DNA from 3 places in the Halomonas sp. MS1 genome. Region 3 is predicted to be linked to each of the others. Evidence: predicted binding sites of a transcription regulator. Region 3 holds the regulator's gene; each other region holds the start of a gene.
What was found. The regulator sigma-54, encoded in region 3, starts transcription at its own class of promoters, with help from an activator protein. The targets are predictions, from matches to a motif close to TGGCACNNNNNTTGCTNT.

Region 1 (3,276 bases), 1.7 Mb from region 3:
TATCAAGCCGGTATAGGTAATCATTAACTGAAAAGGCAGCGTTAACACAGAAAAAGCATTGTGGGCATCTAGCCAGCTACGGGCGCCCTTCTGGGGCCGAAAAGCAAAAAAGTCGCGCAGGATTTTTTTATGGGTGATCACGCCGCTGATGATTGCCACGAACATCATCATGGTGGCGATACCAATGAGCCAGCGGCCATAGACGGCGGGGAGGTGATGCAATTGAAAATGGAATCGGTAGAAAAAATCCCCCCCACGCGTTTCTCGCGGGGTAACCAACGTCAGAGTGGTTGGGTCAAGTACCGACTGCTCTCTCCCATCCTGCCCAAACCAGACGGCTGTCGAGACCGTCTCGCGTTCATTAGGAAAGGTGATCTGCCAGCTTCTCGCTGATAAGGCATGTTCAGTAAGATAGTGCTGCCAGTAATCCGCCAGACGTCGGTTGTCCCACTCAGCGTTCGCAGCGACACTCGGAAGTTCGGGCTGCATCCACAACGAGATGCTCTCTTTGAAGTAACTCAGGGTGCCCGTCAGAAAAACGGCAAACAGCAGCCAAGCAGCCAACAAGCCGCACCATGTGTGCAACTGAGCCATGTTACGCCTCACGCTGCGCTTAGCGGATGCCATAGTTAGCCACCACTAGAAGGCCGCAAATGGCTAAACCGATAACCCCCCAAAGACGTATCAAACTTGGCGTGATAAACGACCAAGTCGCCACACCCGCCCAAATAATGAAGCTTCCCATCATACCGATACGCAGAGACATCATGGTATCTAGCGGTAAGCCAAGCGCTGCCACCGAGAACAGTGCAGCGACGATATAGCCGCCAAGCGTCGCGGCCAGGATGCGTAAGATCAGCAGCCAATAGGAAGAGGATAAGACGTTGAGCGGCATGGTGCATCTCGGTGCAAGTCACAAACCACCATTTTAATGCAAAAGGTTTTCATTTGCATTAGTGGTAATAACTTATTTAGCACCTGCTGCATAATATCTAGGTTAACCAGATGCGCGGCGTGTGGGCGGCACGAGCGATCCAGCGCGGGCGCAGTAAATGCCAAGCCTGCTCACACAGCGCCCAGGCTTCATTACGTGAGTTTCCGAGGTAACGTAATAACAGTACGCCCTGGCGAACGGTGACCGCCCAACGCGGGTTGTCCGGCAGCGCTTCGCGTAGTTCATCAATCGCCGCACCGGCATCTTCTAAACCAACCGCCCACAGCGTGGCTTGCACCGTGGCGCCCCCCTGCCCCCAGCGCCCGTTAAAACGCGGATGTGCAGGATCCAACGGTTGGCGTTCAAGCCACAGCGGCTTGCCATCTAGGGTTAAACGAAAGTGCTGCTCAATTCGGCCTGTTACATAGGGAAGTTCACTGGCGGGGCGGCCCAGCGCCATGATTTCCCAACCCAGGCAACGGGCACTGCCATGCAACGCAATATGGGTTCGCTGAGTGCCTTTGGAGCCATCAAAGGCGATCGTTTCTTGAGGAAGCCACTCAAGGATGCCGCCATCTTCCACGTTCAGTTCGGTATCTTGGTTCCAGGCGACGCCCTGACTGTCAGCTTTATAAAGCTTGTTAGCCGCAGGCGTGGTGAGCAGCGCGTGGGCATCACGCTCGATGTGGGCGCGAATCGTCAAGGCATCGCCACTGACTAAACCACCGGGTGGATGCAGCACGTACACATGGCAAGCTTCCGTGCCCCCTTCTGGGTAAAACGGGCGCTGTACTCGTAGCGGCCCTTGGTGACGAGCCTGCACCAACCGGGTAATGCCCTCACGGTTAGCAAAACGCAGCGCCAGCGATGCCGCCCAGTGGCGCTCGCCATCAAAGCGATGGCCTGAGCCAGCAGCAGGTGTCGCAAGTTCACACAGAGTCATGGGCGCTATCGCTTCCTGTTGGTCAATATTTCAACTTGAAATGCAAGGAATGCGCCAAAATGGTGAAAAACCATGTTTCTATGCCAACACAATAACTTAAGCCTTGAGTTTGTTAGCAAAAAACGGGGTTAAGCACCAAAAGAGAACACAAAAATGGATAAGCGCACCAAATCGGAGCAACCTTCAACGCTGCTAGAAGAAGGCCCAAGCCTCGTTAAGCTAAGCTGCGCACTCTTCTTTGCTAACCACTAAATGGTAAGCGTTGGGGGCTATATCGTTGCTAAACTGATACGCACATAGTCATCAGCAGAGTTCAACAATGACACGCACCCATCACCCTTCCCCTACCTTCCAGCTGCGCTTAGCGTTAAACCACGACGTGGTGATTGGCCCTGGCAAAGCTGATCTTTTGGAAATGATTGATCAAACCGGCTCAATTTCCGCGGCGGGCCGTGCGCTGAACATGAGTTATAAAAAAGCCTGGCAACTGCTCGAAACTATGAACGGCTACTTTTTATCGCCGCTGGTAGTAACAAGTTCCGGTGGAAATGCACGAGGGGGAGCACACCTAACCGAGATGGGTAAACAAGTACTTACCCACTACCGAGCACTGGAAAAGCAGTTTGTGATGGCAACGCCTGACGATGCCAAAGCGCTACTAGCGCTTCTGTCACCTTCTGATGATGCCGAGCGCGACAATGATTGATCGCCATCAAGCCACGCGTTATTTGTCATTGAACACGCGCTGAGTATTCGCTAATCTCCGCTATATCCACATAGACATAGCGGAATAAAACGATGCTTAACTTCGGTGTGAACAATCGCCTGCTTGCCAGCGTTATTCTATTTAGCCTTCCGACGGCATCAGCGCTCGCAAGCGACAATGTGCACGTTGCGGCCGCTGCGTCGCTGACCGATGCCCTAAACGATGCCATTGCGGTTTATGAAACACATAATGACGTTGATGTGACCGCGATTTATGCTTCGTCGTCTACCCTTGCTCGACAAATCGCCAGCGGCAGTCCCGCGCAGCTATTTCTTTCCGCAAATGTGACGTGGATGGATTGGCTTGAAGATCAGCATATCAATGTGCAGCAACGTAGGGATTTACTGCAAAATCGATTGGCGCTTGTTAGTGCCAGCGATAGCGTGCCAATGCAGTTCACCCCAGGGGAAGGCATCGCTATTGAAACGCTATTAGGCGAGCGCGACCGGCTGTCCGTGGGAGACCCAGACCATGTACCGGCCGGTATCTATACCCAGCAAGCACTGGAGACACTGGGCGAATGGGAAGCTCTAGCGCCGCGCCTAGCCCGTGGCAATGATGTGCGCGCTGCATTAGCGCTGGTAGAGCGTGAAGAAACACCCATCGGTGTGGTGTATCAAACGGATGCTTTTG
Region 2 (3,276 bases), 1.8 Mb from region 3:
GCTGCGTAGCTGGTTGCGTAAATTGTTATTAATGCCAATACGATCCAGGTCGCGGCGGGACATCTCCCCCAGCGGTTCATTGGTTAGCGCATCTGCAACTGGCCAATCGCGACCTTGATTATCGAGCACCACCACAAAACGACCGTCGTCAGTGCGCTGCAAGCGGCCATCCAACAAGGACTGCAGCCAATCACGCGCGCGCTCATCATCGCTTTGCAAAATAGCGTTGATCGCTTCGCCTTTGGCGGAATAGGAACGCACGTCCAGCGCGTTTAGTAGCTCAAGCGCCGCTGCGTCATCAGCCTCAACGGTGGCGCTTGTTTGTGCCTGGGCGGTGACTGTGACGCTTAACAACAGCAGACACAGCAACCCTAAGGAAAAGAAACGCCTCATGGGGTTCTTCCTTTGGTTAACAAAAAGGGGGGAACTGAAGATAACGGTGCCAAGAACAAGTTTCCGCGAGGGCGCTGTGAACCCATCCATGGGCGCTACTTTCGCCATCCATGGCGAAAGACCCTCGCTTCAACCTGTTCTTACACCACAGCGTTAACAGCGGTCATTTCCCTGCTATATATCGCTTTACTTACTCAGCGAGGGCCGCTTCAGCCTCTTCTGCTGCGGTGCTGCCACCACACGAGCCGTTCACCACGTTGAAGTTGCCGCACTCCATGGGCTTGCGCCAATCGGCAATCAAATCACGTGAGCCAGGCAAGTAGTCAGACCATGCATCGCCCGCTACGGTAGAAGGCGTTTGCCAGACGATATCGAACTGGCCATTGTCTTGAACTTCACCAATCAGCACCGGCTTAGTGATGTGATGGTTGGGCATCATCGCCGCATAGCCACCGGAAAGGTTAGGCACGGCGACACCGATAATCGCGTCTTTTACCGCATCGACATCGGTAGTGCCTGCTTTACGCACCGCTTCGGCCCACATGTTGAAGCCAATGTAGTGCGCTTCCATGGGATCGTTGGTGACAGCCTCTTCGTCGCCGGTATAGTCGATCCAGGCGTCGATAAAGTCGTAGTTGTCATCAGTATCGACGCTCATGAAGTAGTTCCAGGCCGCCAAGTGGCCGACTAACGGGCCGGTATCAATGCCGGTGAGCTCTTGCTCGCCCACCGAGAAGGCGATGACTGGAATATCGGCAGCATCAATACCTTGGTTAGAGAGTTCGGTGTAAAACGGCACATTGGCATCGCCGTTAATCGTTGAGATAACCGCCGTGGGTTTACCCTCTTCACCAAAGCGGCGTATTTCTGCCACGATGTTCTGCCAATCTGAATGGCCGAACGGCGTGTAGTTGATCATGATGTCCTCATCAGCGATGCCATGCTCATCTTTGAGGAAAGCTTCGAGAATACGGTTGGTGGTACGCGGATAGACGTAGTCGGTACCGACCAGCGCAAAGCGCTCGATGCCGACTTCATTAATCAGATACTCAACCGCAGGAATCGCCTGCTGATTGGGGGCGGCACCGGTATAAAAGACGTTTTCCGAGGACTCTTCACCTTCATACTGCACCGGGTAGAACAACAGGCCGTTAAGCTCTTCCACTACCGGTAGTACTGCCTTACGGGAAACGGAGGTCCAGTTGCCGAAGATCACGTCGACCTCTTCTTGCGCCAGTAGCTCCCTAGCACGCTCGGCAAATAGCGGCCAGTTAGAGGCAGGGTCGACAACAACCGCTTCAAGTTGGCGACCCAGCAAGCCACCCGCGTCGTTTTGCTGCTCAATAAGCATCTCAACGGTGTCTTTAAGAACCGTCTCACTGATCGCCATGGTGCCTGAAAGTGAGTGAAGGATACCGACCTTGATCGGATCGTCATCCTGGGCAATGGCTTGTGTACTGGCCCCCATAACGGCGGCGGTCATTAAGGCAGTAGCGAAACGGCCAACGGTACGAGGGTGTGTCTTGCGCTGCAATGTGGTCACTTGAACCTCCTTGCGCCCCTTATGACGGGGCTCGTTATTTGAGCTTCGCGGCCAAGAACTCCCGTTATGTAACTTTGGAACGGTTATTACGGGGCTTGGTGCATCCACTAGCTCCTAGCTGCTGCAAGGTTTGCGCCACACTACAAAAAGAAACACTAAAAGACTTAAAATCAAAAGGTTAGTTTTAAAAAAAGTTATCCCATCTTCACCGGCCGCACTATCGTGGCGCGCCAACATCCAAAAAATGCACGCTGTTTATGCACCACAACGACACCTCGCACCAATAGTGCGCTTTCTGTTGCATACGCCTAGTAACCCCGCCCATTTCTTGCACAAAAAAAAGCGCCCTAGGAGATCCTAGGACGCTTTACACGCATGCCTATGTTCTATTCAGCAGTATTCAAACGCTTAGTGCGGCGCTTTTTCAGCAGCGGTAAACCAAGCGACAGCACCGCGATGACCAGTAACGACAGCGAAATCGGCTTGTCGATAAAGGTCGTCCAATCCCCACCGGAGATCTGCAGCGCGCGACGCATGGACTCTTCCATGATGTTGCCTAGAATGAGCGCCAGAATCAGCGGCGCGGCGGGGAAGCCGAACAAGCGCATTCCCAAACCAACCAAGCCAAAACCCAGCAGCAGCAATAAGTCGAACACGCTGAAGCTCATACCGTAAACACCGATCATGCAGAAGATCAAAATCAGTGATAGCAGCAACGGTTTGGGCAGATCGAGAATCTTGGCGATCAGCGGAATCAGCGGCAGGTTAAGCACCAGCAGGAAGATATTGCCGATGTACATACTGGCGACCACGCCCCAGAACACGTCTGGGCGCTGTTCAAGCATCATCGGGCCAGGATTAACGCCCATCACCAGCAGTGCGCCAAGCAGTACGGCGGTGGTGCCAGACCCCGGCACACCCAAGGTTAACAGCGGTACAAACGAACCGGTACACGCCGCATTATTTGCCGCTTCTGGCGCAGCAACGCCTTTGATGTTGCCTTTACCAAACGTATCGCCGTCTTTGGCAATACGTTTTTCCATGCTGTAGCCAAGAAACGAGCCGATGGTCGCACCTGCGCCCGGCAGAACGCCGGTAAAGAAGCCCAACACTGAACTGCGGCTAACAGGGCCTGCTATCTGCTTGACTTCACTGCGGGTCAATTTCAACGACCCGATCGCGTTACGCGGCGCTTCTTTACCACCGCCTCCGCGTAGCAACATGTAGAACACTTCGGCTAACGCGAAGATACCCAGCGCGACGACCAGAAAGTCGATACCGTCGAGCAGGTGGATAGAGCCAAAGGTAAAGCGCTCGGTGCCGGTTTGCATATCAATCCC
Region 3 (3,276 bases):
GGCGTGAGGAATGGCAACGCCGTTGCCTATTCCAGTGCTACCCAAACGCTCACGACCAATCAGGCGGCTGAAGACTTCTTGGCTATCTAGGCTTGGCGTGTTTTGCGCAATAAAGGTGCTGAAAAATTCCAGCACCCTTTTTTTGCTGCCCCCGGGGACGTCATACAGCACGCGCTCCGGGGGAAGTATGGTTTCCAACGTCATTGAGTTAACGCACGCCAGCGCCTTGGGCGCGAGCTTGTGCTTTTTCCTTGTGTTTAACGAGTTGACGGTCAATTTTGTCCGCTAGTGCATCAATCGCAGCATACATATCATTGTCTAATGCTTCTGCGTGTAGATCGGCTCCTGCAGCATGCAGGGTGCAGGCAGCTTGCTGACGCTCCTTTTCAACAGATAAGGTTACTTGTACGGTGGTGATGTTGTCATAATGGCGCTCAACGCGTTCCAGCTTCTCATTTACATAGTCACGCAAGGCGTCAGTCAGATCTACGTGATGACCAGTGATATTTACTTGCATTGACGTGCTCCTTATCCATCGGACTGTTCTTCGATTGTAACCCTTTTTGCGCTATTGCAAAGCCCCTAGACAGACTTTGTCTCGTTAGCACTGTTTTATTAGCGTAAACGGCGGCGCTCGCTTGAAGAGGGAATGCCCATCGACTCGCGATATTTGGCCACCGTTCGCCTTGCTACATTAATGCCACCCTCTTCCAATAGCGCCACGAGGCGGCTGTCTGAGAGCGGTTTGCCGGGCGGTTCATCTTGCACCAGTTTTTTGATTCGAGCCCGGATGGCGGTGCTGGAATGACTGTCGCCGCCGTCCTGGCCACTTACTTGGCTGGAAAAGAAGTATTTGAGTTCGAACACACCGCGCGGGGTATGGATATATTTCTGGGTGGTGACCCTGGAAATAGTAGATTCATGCATTTCAACGGCGTCTGCGATGTCGGCTAAAATCAGCGGTTTCATGGCTTCTTCACCGTGTTCCAGAAAGCCTATTTGGCGCGCTATGATTTCTCGGCCCACCCGCAGTAGCGTATCATTTCGACTTGAAAGGCTCTTGATGAGCCAGCGCGCTTCCTGGAGATGCTCTTTTAAAAACTGGTTATCTTGGCTCTTGTCAGCCCGTTTGATGAGGCTTGCGTAGTCAGGTTGAATGCGCAAGCGCGGCAGTGCCTCTGGGTTTAGCTCCAGGTGCCATCCTTCGTGGTCATGGCGGACGACTAAATCTGGCGTTACATAGCTGTCATCTGTGTCGCCAAAGGCACTTCCTGGGCGAGGATCAAGGCTGCGGATCAAGCGAATGACGTCATCAAGCTGCTCATCATCCAGGCTTAACCGCCGCTTTAGCAAACGCACATCATCCTTACCGAGCGCTTCAAGAAATTGACGCACTAGCCGCTTGGCAGGCATCAGCAGCGGTGTATCTTCGGGTAGTGAGGCGAGCTGCAGCATTAAGCACTCCCGCAGGTCGCGCGCAAATACACCGGTGGGCTCAAACTGTTGAAGGCGCAGCAAGGTTGTTTCAACTTCACGCTGGCTAAGGCCTTCATGCCCTTGGGCTTTAAGTCCTTCGCGAATGTCATTGAGAGGCTGGGTTAGGTAGCCGTTGGCATCCAGTGCATCGATGAGGCTTTCAGCAATGGCATGGTCGCGTGGTGAAAAATCTGTCATGGCGAGTTGCCAAAGTAAGTGGCCATGCAAACTTTGACCCGCGGCTTGACGCTCAAAGTCAGGCCCCTCGCTGCTGGTGCCATGGCTGCCTAGGTCTTGATAAGTGTCTGACCAGTCACTGTCAGTAGAGAGTTCATTAGGAATGCTTTCGGACCATTCAGCTTCCTGGGGTTCACTAACGGCCTGTTCGCCGAACTCATCTTCCTGCTCAAGCATTGGATTGGCATCAAGTGCTTGCTGAATTTCTTGACGGAGGTCCAGCGTTGATAGCTGTAACAGGGCGATGGCCTGCTGCAGCTGAGGTGTCATGGTCAGCTGTGTACCGATACGCAATTGAAGAGAAGCTTTCATGACCATCTGAGAACCACTCGTTAATCAGAAAGCTCCACCCTAGTGCGAGTTATGGCTTGGTGCAAGTGCAATAACTATGCCACCACTACTATTTTTTCTGCAGGTGGCTGTTTACAGGCGGAAATCAGCCCCCAAATAAACGTCTCTTACCCGCTGGTTGTTGAGAATTTCCTGAGGGGGGCCACTGGCGATGATATGACCGTCACCTACAATGTAGGCAATATCGCAAATATCTAGTGTTTCCCTGACGTTATGATCAGTGATCAGCACGCCGATATGGCGTTTTTTGAGGGCTCGAATGATCGTTTTAATATCACCCACTGAGATCGGGTCAACGCCGGCAAATGGCTCATCAAGCAGAATAAAGGCAGGCTCTGTCGCGAGGGAGCGTGCGATCTCAACACGTCTACGCTCTCCGCCCGAAAGACTCATGCCGAAGTTGTCACGAATGTGCGTGATGTGGAAATCTTCGAGTAGCGACTCAAGGCGCTGCTCCCGGGCGTTACGATCGAGTTCTTTACGAGTTTCCAAGATTGCCATTATGTTGTCGGCGACAGAAAGTTTGCGAAAAATAGAGGCTTCCTGAGGCAAGTAGCCAATACCTGCCATTGCACGTTCGTGCATGGGGGCATGGGTTAAATCAAGCTCGTCAATGCCAACCTTTCCCGCATCAGACTTTACCAAGCCGACAATCATATAAAACGATGTCGTTTTGCCAGCGCCATTGGGGCCTAGCAGCCCTACCACGCTGCCTTGAGATATCTCTAGGTTAATATCTTTAACGACACGGCGGCGTTTATAGCTTTTGGCTAGGTGGCGAGCATAAAGGGTTTTTATCGGCGCTGATTCTGAGGCTGTGGTTTGAGGTGCAGGCTCTGCGTTATTTGTCGCCACTGGACACTCCTATTGTTCCGGCTGAAGAGTCATGCGGATACGTTGTGGTTCACTACCACTAACATCAGAACGCGCCTGAACCACACCTTGGTCGATAAAATACTCTAAGCGTCCACCTTCAAAGCGATCTGCTTGCTGGGTCAGTTCCGCTTGGTCAATGAGCTCTACCCGACGCTCGGCAACATGATAAATAATGCGCTTTGCCCAGCCTTCCATTGGGCTAGCTTGGTCTTCGAGCTGGTTGCGTATATAGGCTCGTCCACCGGTTGCAACGGCGCGCGATAGCTCGCCAGCATCGTTGCGCTGAATCTCAACGCGATCTCCGCGCAGTTGCATATTGCCCTGCCGAATATCGAC

Region 1: NF683_RS05835 (urease accessory protein UreD) is a predicted target of sigma-54. The motif match lies at 1,917-1,934, and genes of this name have one in related genera.
Region 2: urtA (urea ABC transporter substrate-binding protein) is a predicted target of sigma-54. The motif match lies at 2,057-2,074, and genes of this name have one in related genera.

What each region holds. Positions count from the first base shown of each region.
Region 1 is NZ_CP098926.1:1,314,031-1,317,306, forward strand. It holds gene NF683_RS05825 (PepSY-associated TM helix domain-containing protein) at 1-594, opposite strand, end outside; gene NF683_RS05830 (hypothetical protein) at 614-895, opposite strand; gene NF683_RS05835 (urease accessory protein UreD) at 993-1,877, opposite strand; gene NF683_RS05840 (winged helix-turn-helix domain-containing protein) at 2,197-2,583, shown strand; gene modA (molybdate ABC transporter substrate-binding protein) at 2,676-3,276, shown strand, end outside.
Region 2 is NZ_CP098926.1:1,341,187-1,344,462, forward strand. It holds gene urtB (urea ABC transporter permease subunit UrtB) at 1-393, opposite strand, end outside; gene urtA (urea ABC transporter substrate-binding protein) at 584-1,936, opposite strand; gene NF683_RS05965 (tripartite tricarboxylate transporter permease) at 2,323-3,276, opposite strand, start outside.
Region 3 is NZ_CP098926.1:4,226,399-4,229,674, reverse strand. It holds gene ptsN (PTS IIA-like nitrogen regulatory protein PtsN) at 1-204, opposite strand, end outside; gene hpf (ribosome hibernation-promoting factor, HPF/YfiA family) at 209-517, opposite strand; gene NF683_RS19635 (RNA polymerase factor sigma-54) at 616-2,031, opposite strand; gene lptB (LPS export ABC transporter ATP-binding protein) at 2,137-2,862, opposite strand; gene lptA (lipopolysaccharide transport periplasmic protein LptA) at 2,929-3,276, opposite strand, start outside.